2 regions of the Weizmannia sp. FSL W8-1119 genome follow, and region 1 is predicted to be linked to the other one. Evidence: riboswitches for the same ligand, from Rfam matches in the RefSeq annotation. Region 1 holds a riboswitch; the other holds the start of a gene.

Region 1 (8,722 bases):
TGAAAACGGTGCGGTTTTAACCCCTTTTCAAATTGTAAACGCTTTCATATAAAAATGGCGGGCCAATGATCCCTGCCATTCCATCATCATTAATCCACATTGTTGATGAACAAATCCGTTTCTGGCTTGCCATGAACCAGCTTTCGCGTGCAAAGAGGAGTCCGGGCAAAGGGGCCAGTTTCCTTGCCAAATCCAGGCACAGCAACCCCTCAAGCAGGCAAGGCAGCTGCATGCCATTGTAGAATCCCCGCCATTCAAATCCACATTGTTGATGAACAAATCCGCTTCTGGCTTGCCAATGAACCAGCTTTTGCGTGCAAAGAGGAGTCCGGGCAAAGGGGCCAGTCTTCTTGCCGAGACCAGAGATCGCAACCCCTCAAGCAGGCAAGGCAGCTGCATGCCTTTGTAAAATTTCCATTTCCTACGGGTTCATGCACCAATCTTGTCCCGGATTTTTGATGAAACAAATTATAAAAACGCATCATGGATTACGTTCATTTTCAAATAACCCAGCCCATGCCGGTTCCGTTATTCAACCGGCATGGGCTGGGTTCCTGTAGCAATGGGCAATCGTTATTCTGAAAATGTCTAACCCTCATTTTATTGCATATAAATGCGTATTTAGATTAATGGCCAGAAATCCGGCGTTTTCCGGTGCCTCTTTGTAAATTGTAATGCCCGTGTTGTCTTGCGGGATCATCCGGTAATTTTTAAACGGGACTTCCAGTGTTCCGGCGACGAAAAAGCGGATTGCCATGCTGTGGGCCACAACAAGGACGGTTTCCTCCGGATGTTTTTCCACCAGCTCATTGATACAGGCACGGACACGGTTATAGACCTGGACGGCCGTTTCCCCCGTATAACCCGCATGTGTCGCGCCCGGATCTTGTAGCCATGCCTCCCAATTCTCCGCATAGTTTACGGAAAAGTCTTCCTGCCGTTCTCCTTCCCAGGCACCGAAGTCCGTTTCGACAAGACGCGGATCTTGGTGTATTTCCAAATTCCGCCCCTTCACGAGAATTTCTGCCGTACGGACAGCACGGGCCAATGTTGATGTGTAAACCGCATCAAACGGAATATCCTTTAAAAATCCTGCCGCCAGTTTCGCCTGCCGCACGCCGGTCTCAGACAAACCGATATCGCTTCTCCCGCAATATCTGTTCCGGTCGGCGTTCCATTCTGTCTGGCCATGGCGCACAAAATAAAAAAGTGTCATAATGTACCTCTTTTCACAAAGTATCGACTGGTTTTATTTTAGCAAATTGAAGCGTGAAATGCTATCTCCCACGGATGACCAGCAAATTGATGCCGGCTATGCAACGCGAATGCGTCCGTCCTCTCGCTATAAAAAAATTTATTTGCTATATTATATTAAAATATTATATAATGGCAAAGGACGCTAAAACATTGGAGAAGGATGAGTTGTTTTTTATCTTTTAAAAACTTCATATCATCGCTCAATTACATGTTTATGTAAACGGGGGAACCAACGGGTGCTTTGGGCACCAGGGGTGAAACCTTTCATTGAAAGGTAGGGAAACTCTTTATTCCCTAATCCGTCAGCTAACCTCGTAAGCGTCTGGAGAGAACTGCGTGTGTTTTTTGGACACGCCTTTTAAGCAAAAATGCTGCGAAGGAATTTCTCTCTTTCGTGGTTTTTTTTCATCCGCAAATTCGGTTTCCGCATGGAAATCCGGAAACCGGTGGTATCTGCAATTTGAGTTTTACAAACAATCCGGTATGCAGCTTGCGTACTGCGCTTTTTGAAAAAATATTGGCATCTGGGAGGGACCTACATGAAAAGAGTGAGTTTAGCCTGGCAGATTTTTATCGGCCTGATTCTCGGTATTGCGATCGGCGGCATTTTTCACGGAAATGACACCGTGGCCCATATTCTCCAGCCGTTTGGCGATTTCTTTTTGCGCTTGATTAAAATGATTGTGATCCCGATTGTCGTTTCAAGCCTGATTGTCGGTGTTGCCGGTGCAGGAGATATGAAGCAGGTTGGAAAGCTCGGCCTGAAAGCATTAATCTATTTTGAAATTGTCACGACCATTGCAATTGTAGTCGGGCTGCTGGCCGGAAACTTGTTCCATCCGGGTACAGGGGTGGATATGGGTTCGCTGGCAAAAACATCGATCAGCAGTTATGTGGAAACAACGAAAGAGACGCAGCACAATGGCATAGTCGATACGATCTTAAATATTGTGCCGACGAACTTGTTTGAATCCCTTTCACAAGGGAACATGCTTCCAATCATTTTCTTCTCTGTCATGTTCGGGATCGGGGTAGCAGCCATCGGGGAAAAAGGAAAACCGGTGCTCCGCTTTTTCCAGGGTGTCAGTGAAGCGATGTTTTATGTCACCAATTTGGTCATGAAAGTGGCCCCGATCGGTGTATTCGGCCTTATTGGCGTAACGGTTGCGCAATTCGGCCTCAAGTCATTGATCCCGCTGAGCAAGCTTGTTTTCACGGTTTACGGCACGATTATTTTCTTTGTGGTTGTCGTGCTTGGCCTGATTGGCTGGCTTTTCCGTGTAAATATTTTCAATCTCTTCAAGATCCTGAAAGACGAATTGATCCTTGCCTATTCCACTGCAAGCTCGGAAGCGGTGCTGCCAAGGATCATGGAAAAAATGGAAAAATTCGGTTGCCCGAAATCGATCACCACACTGGTTATTCCGACCGGGTACTCCTTCAACCTGGACGGCTCGACCTTGTACCAGTCGCTGGCGGCGCTGTTTATCGCGCAAATGTACGGGATTCATATGTCCATCGGTGCGCAAATTTCCCTGGTGCTCGTGCTGATGGTCACGTCAAAAGGCATCGCCGGTGTTCCGGGAGTTTCATTCGTCGTGCTTTTGGCGACGCTGGGAACGGTCGGCATTCCGATTGAAGGCCTGGCATTTATTGCGGGGATTGACCGTATTCTAGATATGGCAAGAACAGTCTGCAATGTCGTTGGGAATACACTGGCAACCATTATTGTGTCAAAATGGGAAGGAAAATATGATAAAGAAAAAGGAGAAGCGTACCTTGCTGAAATCAGCGGCGGCGGGCACGATTCCAAAGATCACAAATATGTAACGGAATCTTAAAATCAGCTATGAAGTTAAAGAAGGTGCACTGCCGGAACAGGGGCGGGGCGCCTTTTTTGTTTGCGAATGTTCTGTCCGTTGAAAGATCACCGGCAGTGTCCCCTTTTTGCATGGGCCCGAAAAAATTGTGCCTCTGTTTCCAAGGATTGTTACCGGCCGGGCTGCAATAATGAGCACCCCGGGGCACAAACTATTCACAGCATGTATTGATTTTTGGAGGGATAAAGATGGGCAAAAAAATGCTGATGTGGGCAGCGGTACTGTCCCTCGCTCTTTTTCCCCGGACGGAACATGCGGATGCGGCTTTTTGGTTTCAGCCGAAACGGGCCACTGTCGATTTGCGTTTGTTGGAGACATCGGATTTGCACGGCTATATGCTGAATTATGATTATGCCGCGCGCACTGAGGCGGAGACTTACGGGCTTGCCCTCACGGCTTCACTCATTGCAGCGGAGAGGAAAGCGGCAAAAAATACGATGCTGTTTGATGACGGGGACTTGCTCGAAGGGAATGAAATGGCTGCTTATGCTGCCCGGCGCCCGTTAAAAAAAGGGGAAGTTCATCCGTTTATCCGTGTGATGAACCATTTAAATTACGATGCGGCGACCGTGGGCAATCATGATTTTCATTACGGGCTTGATTTTTTGAAACAGACCATCAGCGGAGCAAAGTTTCCGTTTGTGAATGCCAATATATACTATAATTTCGAAAAAAATGATACAGATGACCAAAATTTTTTTAAACCCTATGTGATTTTGAATAAAAAAGTGGAAGACCGGCACGGGCATTCTCATCATTTGAAAATCGGGGTCATTGGGTTTGTCACGCCTTCTGTCATTGAATGGGAAAAACCGAGCCTTGGCGGCAAAGTCAAAGCAAAGGACATCCTGCATACGGCTGCCTGGTTTGTCCCGAGAATGAAGGCGGAAGGAGCCGACCTGATCATCGCGCTCGCCCATTGCGGTGTGGATCCGGCTGCAAAACAACCGTTTTATACAGGGGATGCCGTATATTTATTAAGCGAGGTAAAAGGGATTGATGCCATTCTGTTCGGGCATCAGCACAGGGTGTTCCCAAGCGAATTTTTTGCAGGCGTTCCCGGTGTCGATATCCGGAAAGGGACGATCAATGGCGTGCCTGCGGTGATGCCCGGCAAGTGGGGGAGCCATCTCGGTGTGATCAGTCTCACTTTGGAAAAAAAGGGAGAGAAGTGGGAAATGACGGAGGCGCAATCCGAGGCGAAACCGGTATATGCCACCCACAATCAGCAGGCAAAATCCATTGTCAGGCCGGATTCGGATATTGTCCGGATGACCGCCGAACTGCAAAAAAACGTACTGGGATCCAAGTTTACTTTATATAGCCGAAACTAATTTGCCCATGCCGCCATTGTTGCGGCATGGGTATTTAAGTGAAGGAAAAAGGGGGCAAATTTTAACATCATCGGGTTCCAGCCGTGGCGTTCTACAATTTGCGGCGAAAATTATAACGGGCGTGCAGGCTCCGTTTGCCGGGAAACGGGGCGCTGTCATACGGTGTACGTTTCTTTTCCTTTTTGTAAAATTTCTTCGTTCGTATCTTTATATCTCAGCATGACATTGACATACAGGGGATCAATGAGGCTAAGCTGTACGATCCGCGCGGAAAAGGAAGAAAAGCGGAAATCTGCTTCTTGTGAAACTGTAAATAAAGGGACATCGGCTTTCTGGCTTAGCGGCGATTTTGCAAATTGCGTGATCGCGATCGTTTTCGCCCCGGTTTTCTGAACGGCCTGGAGCAACTTCAATACTTCTTTGTCCGCGCCCACGTGAGAAATGAAAACCGCCACATCTTCTTTGGTGCATCTTGCCGCGCTCAGCAGCTGCAGATGGGGTCCGTATAAGCCGTGACAGCCAAATCCGTCTGCAAAGATTTTTCGAGGGCGTCAAGGGCAATAACGGACGCACTTCCGCAGCCGTAAAACACAATATGCTTCGCACGGCAAATCCATTCAACGGCCTCATGCAAATGTTTTTGGTTCAATGTATGGATCGTATCCTGCAAGGTCTGGATATTGGATTCAAACACTTTTATGGCAACTGCTTTTTCATTGTCGGTATCTTTCACTGCTTCGTCCATATTTTTCCCGGGGCGGGCGGCTTCCGCAGCGAGTGCAATCTTCAACGCCTGAAATCCGCTGAAACCGATGCGTTTGCAAAACCGGAATACCGTTGCATCGGCAACAAGCAACTGATCCGCCACCTGGTTGATCGTGCTGTGGACCAAACGCTGCGGGTTCTCAAGGATGTAGTCTGCAATTTTCCGTTCTTTTGCGCTAAATTCGCTGTACATCGTTTGAATTCTATGAAGACACGGGAATGACTGCAATTGTGTGCCCATCTTCAAACACCTTTCCTGTTGTGTCGTACCTTCTGATTTTATTTTAGTATAAAATCTTCCTTTTTGAAACCGCTGCCATAAAAGGAATGGGTCAAGTTTTCTTCGCTCTTGCCAGCAAACGGGGCAACCGGCGATACTTTTGCTGCCGCTGAAAAATCAATCCAGTTGCATCCCCCCGCGCCAGGCCCGGGTTTTCTCATCATATTTTTAGGGAAAACGGACGGTGCAATCGTGTATAATAAAAATGATGCATCACGATGGGCTGATTTGCAGGCATCTTTTGAAATGGCAGGCGGCAAGCCCGCAACATTTCAAAAAAGGAGGCGTAAAAAGAATGCTAAAAAGATTGGGCTTGATTTGGTTCATCGCTATGATTGCGCTTGGATTCAGCATGAACGGTGTGGCAAAAGCATCTGGCGATAATAGTACAGTGATCGATGAAAAATACGGGAAACCGATCGTTGTAACCGGTGCGGCGCTTTCTGCCTCGCAAAAAGCAGAGGTGGAAAAGGAACTTGGCGTGGACGATGCAAACAATGTGGAAGAGATTACCGTAACCGGCGATGATCTTGTCCATTACATTCCTGACGGCAACCGCAATTCGAATATGTACTCATCCGCAAAAATTACAAGAACGGATTCCGGCGGTGTCCAGGTGAATATTGTCACACCGGAGAATATTACAGAAGTGACAGCGGATATGTATAAAAATGCGCTGCTCACTGCCGGGATTAAAAATGCGGAAGTGGAAGTGGCTTCTCCGCTCAAAGTAACCGGCCATTCAGCGCTTGTCGGTATTTATAAAGCTTACGACGATTCAAGTAAATCCGGGGATAAACTTGATTCAGATCGGACGGAAGTGGCCAGCCAGGAACTGAATGTCGCAACGGATCTGGCGAAAAAGGAAGGGTTAAGCAATGACAAAGTGACCCAGCTTCTTACGGAAATTAAGCAGGAAATTGCGGACCAGCATCCGGCAACAAAAGAAGATATTGAAAAAATCGTCGATGATAAATTGAAGGATTTAAACATCAATTTGAGCGATTCTGACCGCCAGCTGCTGTATGATTTATTCGACCAGATGCGCAAGCTCAACATCAATTTTGGTTCGGTCAAGAGCGAATTGAGTTCCTTGTCGGACAAACTGAGCGATAAGATCAATAAAGCGGCCGGAGACAAGGGTTTTTGGCAAAGCGTAAAAGACTTTTTCCAAAACATCTTTGACGCGATCCGGGGATTATTCCAATAATGGGAAAGAAGGCAGTGCGCCCCTAATTTCCGGCGTTGCTGCCTTCTTTTTGTTGAACATTTTTATCTGTGCTGCTCTGGCTGGGAGCAGTCTTTGCAGGGGTGCCATTCTTTTCCGTCTCCTGGCCGGAAGCAGGTTTTGTGCCAGTGTTGTCCGATTCTGTTCCCTCAGCATTCTTTGTTTTTGTATCATCCGCGTTTTCTGGTTTTTTATTTTTATTTTGATCCGTAACCTTGCCATCCGTTTTCGCATCGTGATGTTTTTCTGTATCCTGTGTTTCTGTTTTCGCTTTATCCTGCGTGCCAGCCTTTGCTTTATCAGCCGTAACAGGCTTGCCGTTTTTTTCTTCCTTGTTTTGATCAGAAGTCCCGCCCTTAAGCAGTTGTGTCAGCTGATCGGCCTGTTTTCGCAACGTTTCTTCATCGGAACCGGAAGTGTCAATATTGGCTGCGCCGGTTTCCATCGAAAGGTCAAGGCCCGGCAGATCCGCATTGTCGGCAAGCTGTTGATGGGCAACAAGGCGGACGTTTTTCATGCCGATTTGTCCGGCTTTTTCCGGGACGTAAATGCTGCCAAAGTCCACCTTTGTAGCATCGTCCTTCATATTTTTCAATTGGATCGGGCCGGGTGCATTCATATGGATCGTCACCGGTCCCTCAGGCGTTTGCAGCACTTTTGTGATTTTCAGTCCGTAAATGGTAACATCCGCATACTGCAGGCGGAGCATGACCTGATTTTGTTTTATTGCTGTATCGCCTGCTGTAATCTCGGGCGGAAGCATCACGCCTTCCACGCGGTCTGCTTCAATGATGAAGCCGTCTGTTGCGGGGGATTCAGCCACTGAAATGTTTGTAAAAAAGCAAAAATTAAATGCAATAAATGCGGCTGTCAATAGGAAAGATTTTGTTTTCTTCACTTGCCTCACCATTTCTGTGTATAGTCTTTATCTTTCTTCTGCACTCCCTGCGGCAATTTCTTCCATCGGCCCAACACTAGCCGGCACTTCCTCCTGCCTGATTACCCGCCATGAAACAGATAAAGACCCGCCGATGATACCGAGCAGGGTTCCAATGAAAAATCCGCCCATCGCCCCCATGATGGAAAGGACAGACAGGAAAATGGCCAAAATGCCGAACACCATATTAAACTTCGGGAAAAAATAACCCATTCCGCCGATCAGAAAAATCAAGCCGCCGAAAATAAGGCCGATCGACACCATGCTACCGGGCGCGGCTGCAATTTCAAGAAGTTGGACCGGCACATATAAAATGATCATCCCGGAGAGCAACGTAAACGTTGCCCCCCAGAATGGCCGGCTTCTTCTCCAGTTTCTAAAATTCATGCGAAACATATGGAACTTGCCCATTATGATCACTCCTTGAGGAAAAGCCTATTTTTTGACAAACTGCACTTTGAGGTTCGGCAGATTTGCGACTTTTTGGAAAAGATAATGTGTATCCAGGCTGCCGTCTTTGATCGTTAAAGTATCTGCCCCTTGCGTAAATGCCTTTGAAGCAGCTTGAGGGTCATCGGCAGTGACATAATTTTCTGAAATATTCATATTGGTGAAGACTGCATCCCCCTGTACAAGCGCAGCTTTTTGAATTACCCCGTCAAGGTGTACAGGTGTGCTTCCGTCGCCTGCCGTAATTCTTACCTGGTAATCGCCGAGAACTGGAATCTTAACATCTTTTTTAATAACCAAGTCTTGAATCGTCACTTTATCAATTTCATTGACAAAGACTGGCTTGACATGGTCCTGCCCTTTGGAAGGGTCCCCATATAAACTCCCGTATAATTTAAACCCGGTACCTTGCATTTCCTTGAATGAAACATTGAATTTGCCGATGCCGCCGACAGTTGCTGCAACGGCAACCCCGTTAATGCCGAGTACCGCTAAAAGTCCCCCCAGAAAAATAAGGCCTGAAAGCAGAGCGGTAAAAAACCATTTTTTTGAAGTTCTCCCTTGTAAGACTAATGCCCCTTCGTTCATGTA
Region 2 (8,722 bases), 2.2 Mb from region 1:
TGCGCTTCCAGAATTTAGAAACCTTCCATTACTCCCTATTTTAGAGTATATCAATCTATTCAGATAACATCAATATTTTTATTGGAGGCATTTTTCTGTTTTTTGAAATGGATTTTTGGGTGAGGTATTTTTTAAAAATATTAAAAATCTCAGAAATCCCTTTAGAAGAAGCCTATAAAATTTCCCGTGAAGAAAGCAGCCTGTTTCATTTATTCACTAAAAAAGCCGTTCCAAAATGCTTACCCATTTTGGAACGGCTGGCGTACATTTATGTCGATTATGTTTTTTTCTTTGGCTCCGCGCTTTGCCCGGTAACTTCAAGGACATCAAGGAAGAACATTACAATGGGAATACCAAGAATGAGCCCCCACAGACCGAAAAAATGCTCACAAAAAATTAAAATGAGAAAAGTGTAAAAAACAGGCATATTCGTTTTTGAGGACATCAGCTGCGGATTCAGCACATAGGCTTCCACGGCATGCACGATGACAATCAAAATGAGGACATACAGTACTTTCATTCCGCCACCGATGCTGTAAGCGATGATACAGAGCGGAATGAGCGAGATGAAAACGCCGGCGACCGGGATAAGGCCGAGAGCAAAAATGAGAATGGCGAGCCCGAATAACTGCGGAAAGCCGAGAATCCAGAGACCGATCGTAGTAAGAACGGAATTCACAACGGCGATAATGAACTGGGCCTCGATCACTTTCCCGAATGTCCCTACAAATTTGACACCGAAATACTCGATTTCATCGTAAAACGCTGCAAGTTTGCTCTTTTTAAACTGTTTTGTAAAACGGATGATCCGCTCTTTTTCAAGCAGGAAAAACAAACTCAGGATAATGGCCATGAAGACCTGGATGCTGACTTTGCTGATGCTTGTAAAATAATCGAACAGGATAGAAACGCCTTTTTGTGCGTAGTCGACAATTTTCTTTTCCTGGATGTTTTTCACAATATAATTCAGTACTTCATTGTGCTGAGGTTTTGTGTAAAAATCGGAAATCTGCATAACAAGCTGGGTAATTTCATTGACCAGGATCGGAAAATATTTGATCACGCCGAGTGTGAGGCCGCCGAGAATCAAAATATACACGATTAAAACAGCCAGTCTGCGTTTGATCGGAAACCATCTTGTCACAATTTTTTGCAGTCTGTTGACAAGATAGGAAAAAATAAAGGTGAGCAGCATCAGGTCCATCATGCTGCGCAGAAAATACAGGATAAGTGTGATCAGCACAAAGATAAGAACCCTTCTGACCCCCCGTTTTTGAAATAATGAAAACAGCCGGTCTTCCATCGTATTGTTATTACCCCCTCCGGATTCAAAGGAACCATTTTTCTGTTTACCCTTATCTTAACACATTTATAGCCGGTTTAAGTAATTTAGCTGGCGGGGAATTTGTGAAATTTTTTCCTGCCATAAAAGGAATCCATCTTACAGATGAATGCGGCCCCGGGGAGCCCCCGCTTCCAGCACGATCCGTCCCCAGGGGCAGGGGGAGGGCAGCGGATTTTTACGCGACGGCCCATTGAAGGTGTCAGGGCGGACGTTTTTCACTGTTTTACTGTGAAAAGCATTTGATGATGGCAGCACGGATGAAAAACGGGCCGCTGCATTTTTCGCAGGGATCAGGCATCTTTTGCAACACTGGCAATGAGATGAAAAATAGTATGCTGGCCGTATTTTTACACGTGGCCCGTTGAAGGTGTCAGGGGCGGATGTTTTTCGCTGTTTTACCGTGAAAAGCGTTTGGAAAATGGCGGGGGGAATGCAAAAAACGGGCCGCTGTGTTTTACAGCGGCTTATGGTTATGATTTGCTTTTTTTCACTTGTGGCTTTTCTTCTTCATCAATGGCGTCGCGCACGCCTTTTTTGAATTCGCGCAATGTTTGGCCGGCTGCCCTTCCAAGCTGCGGGAGTTTCGACGGGCCGAAAATTAAAAGTGCAACAACAAGGATAATGAGAATTTCGCCAAAGCTGAGATTTCCAGGCATTTTTTCCCCTCCCCGGGCTTCTTTATCTTTATCTTATAGTGTATTGTAAACATTTTCAACTTATAATCACCGGAATACAGTTTATTTTCAGATTAGGCAAGGCGGGGTTCGTAAAAAAATTTATTCGTTTTGGCCGGCGTCCATGGTAGAATAATGTAGTCTGGAGGTGACGTTTTTGCATTTGTGGAATTTGTTTGTGGCCGCAATTCTCGGTCTTGTGGAGGGGCTGACAGAGTTTGCCCCGGTTTCTTCGACGGGCCATATGATTATTGTGGATGACTTGATTTTGAAATCGAATCATCTTTATGGCACTGAAGCGGCAAATGTATTTAAAGTGGTGATCCAGCTTGGGTCCATTATGGCGATGGTGGTCGTATTCTGGGACAGGTTTTTAAATTTGCTCGGCCTGAAGAAAAATATTACGAGAGAGCAGATGTACGGTGAACGGCTGAAATTGACGCATGTGATTACCGGTCTCGTTCCGGCGGCTGTGCTCGGCTTTTTGTTTGAAGATTATATTGACGCCCATCTGTTTTCGGTGAATACGGTACTTGTTGCCCTTGTGGCCGGGGCCGTTTTGATGATTGTGGCGGATCTCACGCGCCCGCGCCGGCCGAAGACGGAGACGGTCGACCAAATTACATATAGACAGGCGTTTGTGGTTGGGCTTTTTCAATGTCTTGCCCTGTGGCCGGGTTTTTCACGTTCCGGTTCTACGATTTCAGGCGGCGTCCTGCTTGGCATGAGCCACCGTGCTGCAGCGGACTTTACGTTTATTATGGCCGTGCCGATCATGTTTGGCGCGAGCTTTCTTTCGCTTGTAAAGCACTGGGGCGCCGTGACGCCTGAGACGATTCCGTTTTTTATTACCGGATTCATCAGCGCGTTTATTTTCGCCTTAATCGCGATCAAGTTTTTCCTCGCATTGATCAACAAAGTAAAGCTGATCCCGTTTGCGGTATACCGCATCCTTTTGGCGATCATTTTGCTTCTTTTGATTTGGAACCGATAAGATTTTGGCTGCGCAGCGTTGCGTGGCTTTTTTTTTGCGGGGATGGGCCGGGGAGCCGGGCATGCTTTGGCAGAAAGGGACTGTGTGATGATCCGGCTGTGTATCTTGGAAATTGCGCGGCGCTGATTTTCATTCTTCTGCTGGTGCCGCGTTCATTGCGGCATGGGCGTCTAATTGGACGAAGCAGGAATGCGGGGCCTTTGCTTTGTCTATCCTGAAAATATGCGCCGGCTGGTTTTCATTCTTCTGCTGGTGCCGCGTTCATTGCGGCATGGGCGTCTAATTGGGTTTTCCAATTAGACAAAATGGGCGGGCGGGGCCTCTGTTTTGTCTAATTAGGCATTCTAATTAGCAGTACGCAGGGGACAGCTCTTCCTTTTTGTCTGTATTAGACTTCCCATTTAAACATTCCTGGCACGCCCTTGCCCTAAATATTTTCGATGCTGTACGAAAAAAGCTGCCAGATCCGGCAGCTTTTTTACTTTTTAAAATGGTAGGGCATTGTTGCAACGACAACGTCTTTTTCCCATAGAAGGCGCATCCGGATGAGGAGTGCAGACTGGTTGTGCAAAATGTTTTGCCAGCGTTTTTTCGGGATGAATTGCGGAATGAGCACCATGACCTGGTACTCGTTTTCTTTTGCTTTCCGCTGGATAATTTCCAAAAATTTTGCAAGTGGCTGGACAATGCTCCGGTAAGACGAGTGCAGGGTGACAAGGCGGACACCACAACCCCACTCTTTCCACTTTTCTTCCATTTTCTTCTCGTCTTCATGATCAAAAGCGACATAAACGGCAATGACCTGATCCGAGAGCGATTTTGCATAATTAATCGTCCGCTCCACGACCGTTGTAATGCCGGCCACCGGGACAATGATCACATTGGAGTGGATTTCTTCCTGAAACATGCCTTTAATCCGCAGCTGCTCGCCGACCGCCTCGTAATGCCGGTTCACTTTCCGGAAAATATACATGACAATCGGCAGGAAGATCAAAACCGGCCATACTTGCGTAAATTTCGTAATGAATAAAATCGCAAGGACACTAAATGTAATAATGGCACCGACAAAGTTGACTGACATTTTGCCGGCCCAGCCCCTCGGCCTTTGAGTAACCCATTTCACAATCATGCCGCATTGCGCAAGCGTAAACGGAATAAACACGCCGACTGCATACAATGGAATGAGGCGCTCGGTATTGCCCTGGAATGCCACAATTAAAATTATGGAAGCAACGCCGAGAAAAATAATGCCGTTTGAGTAACCAAGCCGGTCACCGCGGATCGTGAACATGCGCGGCATAAATTTGTCCCTTGCCAGGTTAAAAGCGAGCTGCGGGAACGCTGAGAACCCGGTGTTCGCAGCAAGCACGAGAATTAAAGTCGTAGTTGCCTGGACGAAATAGTACAAAACACCGTTGCCAAGTGTCCGGTGGGCCATTTGCGATACAACGGTTTCTGTTTCTTTCGGCGCAATGCCGAGCCAGTATGCGAGAAAACTGATGCCCGCTAAAAGCGATGCCAGAATGATACCCATCATGGCAAGCGTGCGGGCTGCGTTTCTCGGTGCCGGGTCGCGGAAGTTCGGGATCGCGTTGGAAATGGCTTCGACCCCTGTCAATGCCGAACAGCCGGATGAGAAAGCTTTTAACAAAAGAAACAGTGAAATGCCGGCGACCGGCGTACCGATATGCGGATGCAGGTTTTGCGGGATTTGCCCCGTTACTGTTTTGAATAAACCGACAACAATGATGACAAACAATGAAAATACGAACAGATAAACCGGGTAAGCGAGCACATTGGCCGATTCCGTCAGCCCGCGCAAATTCAGAATCGTAATGATCAGAACGAGAAAAACCGCAATCTGCACACTGTACGGATGCAAGCTCTGAAACGCGGAAGTAATGGCATCTGTTCCGGCTGAGACGGAAACGGCCACCGTTAAAATGTAGTCCACCAGCAAAGATCCGCCCGCAAGAAGGCCAGGGGTGACGCCGAGATTTTCTTTCGAGACACGGTATGCCCCGCCGCCTTGCGGATAAGAGTAAATGACCTGGCGATAAGATAAAATAAGTGCAGCCAATAAAATTAAAATGCCGACTGTAATTGGAATAGAATACCAAAATGCCAGCGCCCCCACTGTGGCAAGTACAATCAGCACCTGTTCAGGCCCGTACGCAACAGATGAAAGCGCGTCGGATGAAAGAATGGCCAATGCTTTTAACTTGGTCAGCTTCTGCCCTTCAAGTTCATTTGAACGAAGCGGTCTCCCAATTAACAATCGTTTTATCGTGGTGAACATTTGAATGGTCTCCTTTTATCTGCAGTGTTTCAAAAATGCTTCCCCTAAAATAAGAAAAACCACAAAGAGAATTCATCTTCCCTGTGGTCTATTGCCCGATCACAGTTTCACATCCTCTATTATAACGCTGACGGGGTTAGCTGTCGGGTTCGGGCATAAGAGTGGCCCTGCCTTTTAAAAAAAGGCTTCACCCCAGAGCGGCGCGCGGCCGCCAACCTGGTTCCCCCGTTCCGTTTCCGGATTAAGCGGTTCAGTTATGAAACGCAAATTTTACATACGACATCCTATCTTACTCCCGTTGCCATTGTTTGTAAAGACTATTTCGCAATTGCGTTTCGGTATGTCCATCTTTACCCGCCATATCCCCGGGCAAACTGTCTTTATTCACAGTACCTAATTTTCGATCATGCTTCTTTTGTAGAATATCCGAATGTGCCTAAAGCACGCAAAAAGCAAGGTTTTTCGGCAAATCCGGAGTAAAGAGATAAACAGAGTTAGGAAGGTAAAACCTGAGGATGAAAAGATGACCTCTTGGGGCAGGCGGATCAATTGGAAACATAAGACCAAAAGAGGCGCGAACCCGGTGGAATTGTCTAATTAGGAGCTCCATTCGGGCCCGAAATGTCCTTTTGAACCTGTCAAAAGGACAAAACGTGCCGCATCCGGGAATGAAATGTCCTTTTGAACCTGTCAAAAGGACAAAAGGAATTGCATCCGGGCCCAAAATGTCCTTTTGAAGCCGTCAAAAAGACAAAACGAGCTGCATCAGGTAACGAAATGTCCTTTTGAACCTGTCAAAAGGACAAAAGGAGTTGCATCCGGGCCCGAAATGTCCTTTTGAAGCCGTCAAAAAGACAAAACGAGCTGCATCCGGGCCCGAAATGTCCTTTTGAACCTGTCAAAAGGACAAAACATGCCGCATCCGGGAATGAAATGTCCCTTTGAACCTGTCAAAAGGACAAAACACGCCGCATCCGGGAATGAAATGTCCCTTTGAACCTGTCAAAAGGACAAAAGGAGCTCCATTCGGGCCCGAAATGTCCTTTTGAAGCCGTCAAAAAGACAAAACGAGCGGCATCAGGTAACGAAATGTCCTTTTGATCCTGTCAAAAGGACAAAACATGCCGCATCCGGGAATGAAATGTCCCTTTGAACCTGTCAAAAGGACAAAAGGAGTTGCATTCGGGCCCGAAATGTCCTTTTGAAGCCGTCAAAAAGACAAAACGAGCTGCATCCGGGCCCGAAATGTCCTTTTGAACCTGTCAAAAGGACAAAACATGCCGCATCCGGGAATGAAATGTCCCTTTGAACCTGTCAAAAGGACAAAACACGCCGCATCCAATTAGACAAATTAGGCGAAAACCCGTTGAAAATGTCTAGTTAGGCGTTCTAATTGGACAAATCCAAGCGTAAAACCCGTTAAAAATGTCTAATTATGGTCTAATTAGGCGTTCCAAACGCCAAAATCCATTACGATCAGGATAGATTTGCTTATGGCTGACCTGGCGCACCACCAAAGAAAAAAACCCGCAAGCTGCGGGCTTTTTTTTAAAACTTAATTTTTTCTTCCAAAAAGGCTTTAAGTTCCGTGATTGGCACACGGGTTTGCTCCATTGTGTCACGGTCGCGGACGGTCACCATATGGTCGTCGCGCGAATCGAAGTCGTATGTGATGCAAAACGGCGTGCCGATTTCGTCCTGGCGGCGGTATCGCTTGCCGATCGACCCGGTTTCGTCAAAGTCAACCATAAACGTTTTCGACAAATCCGCAAAAATGTCGCGTGCTTCATCCGATAATTTTTTCGACAGCGGCAAAACCGCGGCTTTGTATGGCGCAAGGGCAGGGTGCAGGTGCATGACCGTGCGGCTTGTGCCGTCTTCAAGTGTCTCTTCTGCATAAGAGTCAATCAGAAATGCCAGCGCTACACGGTCCGCCCCGAGCGACGGCTCAATGCAGTACGGAACAAAGCGTTCATTCGTTTCCTGGTCAAGATAAGTGAAATCCTCGCCGGAATATTCCATATGGCGTTTCAGGTCGTAATCAGTACGGGAGGCTATGCCCCACAGTTCGCCCCAGCCGAACGGGAAGTTGTATTCAAAGTCGGTGGTCGCGTTCGAGTAGTGGGATAGTTCTTCTTTTTCATGGTCGCGCAGCCGCAAGTTTTCTTCCCTCATGCCGAGATTCAGCAAAAATTCGCGCGCATACTGTTTCCAGTAGTCAAACCATTTGAGCTCTTCGCCCGGCCTGCAGAAAAATTCAAGTTCCATCTGCTCGAATTCGCGCGTACGGAAAATGAAGTTCCCCGGGGTGATTTCGTTCCGGAAACTTTTTCCGATTTGGGCAATCCCGAACGGCAATTTTTTACGCATTGTCCGTTGTACATTTTTAAAATTGACAAAAATGCCTTGTGCGGTTTCCGGGCGCAAATACAGTTCATTCGTGCTGTCTTCGGTTACGCCCTGGTATGTTTTGAACATCAGATTAAACTGGCGGATGCCGGTCCAGTCTTTGCTGCCGCAATCCGGGCAGGCGATGTCATGCGTTTTGATCAGCTCTTCCATTTTTTCAAACGGCAGGCCGTCGACAATCATGTCGATCCCTTTTTCATGCAGGGCATTTTCGATCAGCTTGTCGGCACGGTGCCGGGCTTTACAATGTTTGCAGTCGATCATCGGGTCATTAAAATTGCCGAGGTGGCCGCTTGCTTCCCATGTGCGCGGGTTCATCAGGATCGCAGCATCGAGGCCGACATTGTACGGCGACTCCTGGATGAATTTTTTCCACCAGGCTTTTTTGACGTTGTTTTTGAATTCGACGCCGAGCGGGCCGTAATCCCAAGTGTTGGCAAGTCCTCCGTAAATTTCCGAACCCGGGAAAATAAACCCGCGGTGTTTCGCGTGCGAGACGATTTGATCCATCGTGACGCTCATTGTCATCTCTCCTTTTTTCATTGAAATGGTTTCCCCTGGGGACGGGAATGTTTTCCATATAAAAAGCTCCCGGCTCCAGGCAACAGCCTGGGGACGAGAGCTTGAATTCCCGCGGTTCCACCCCAGTTGATGCAGAATTTCCGCACCCACTTTCCATGAAAAAACTCCGGACTGCCGTTTCACCGGGTTCCTTGCCGGGCTTCCACCGCCCCCGGCTCGCTTGAAAAGGAAAAGTTCCGGCTACTATTGATCCTTCATCGTCGCTATTTGAATAGAAATACTATACCAAAACCGGGCAGGACAAGTCAATGCCCGGCTTGCTTTGGAATGAATATCTGCCATACTTTGCAAACCTTCTATTTTTGTTGAAATATCCGGGCGGCCGTACTGCTCCTGTCCGCCTTTCCGGCCCCAAAAAGGCACGCTTTGTCTTTCAAGTCGTTTTTTTTACATTTCATACAAAAGATCCCCGGTTAATA

What was found. Region 1 has a riboswitch for cyclic di-AMP ahead of NSQ19_RS12585 (cation:dicarboxylate symporter family transporter). Riboswitches for the same ligand answer to the same signal wherever they lie in the genome.
Region 2: it holds a riboswitch for cyclic di-AMP, as region 1 does, so the genes downstream of both, NSQ19_RS01625 (APC family permease) here and NSQ19_RS12585 (cation:dicarboxylate symporter family transporter) in region 1, are expected to answer to the same signal.

What each region holds. Positions count from the first base shown of each region.
Region 1 covers NZ_JBBOZL010000001.1:2,537,779-2,546,500, reverse strand. Annotated here, with positions in the region: gene NSQ19_RS12590 (histidine phosphatase family protein) at 596-1,216, opposite strand; cyclic di-AMP (ydaO/yuaA leader) riboswitch at 1,445-1,592, shown strand; gene NSQ19_RS12585 (cation:dicarboxylate symporter family transporter) at 1,797-3,098, shown strand; gene NSQ19_RS12580 (metallophosphoesterase) at 3,326-4,471, shown strand; gene NSQ19_RS12575 (MurR/RpiR family transcriptional regulator) at 4,627-4,905, opposite strand; gene NSQ19_RS12570 (MurR/RpiR family transcriptional regulator) at 4,953-5,429, opposite strand; gene NSQ19_RS12565 (DUF1002 domain-containing protein) at 5,812-6,726, shown strand; gene NSQ19_RS12560 (hypothetical protein) at 6,749-7,642, opposite strand; gene NSQ19_RS12555 (DUF6114 domain-containing protein) at 7,670-8,092, opposite strand; gene NSQ19_RS12550 (DUF6230 family protein) at 8,117-8,719, opposite strand.
Region 2 covers NZ_JBBOZL010000001.1:322,452-331,173, reverse strand. Annotated here, with positions in the region: gene NSQ19_RS01645 (amino acid ABC transporter ATP-binding protein) at 1-39, opposite strand, end outside; gene NSQ19_RS01640 (AI-2E family transporter) at 278-1,303, opposite strand; gene NSQ19_RS01635 (twin-arginine translocase TatA/TatE family subunit) at 1,816-2,001, opposite strand; gene NSQ19_RS01630 (undecaprenyl-diphosphate phosphatase) at 2,177-3,013, shown strand; gene NSQ19_RS01625 (APC family permease) at 3,492-5,312, opposite strand; cyclic di-AMP (ydaO/yuaA leader) riboswitch at 5,422-5,570, opposite strand; gene NSQ19_RS01620 (glycine--tRNA ligase) at 6,861-8,243, opposite strand; gene NSQ19_RS01615 (HD-GYP domain-containing protein) at 8,717-8,722, opposite strand, start outside.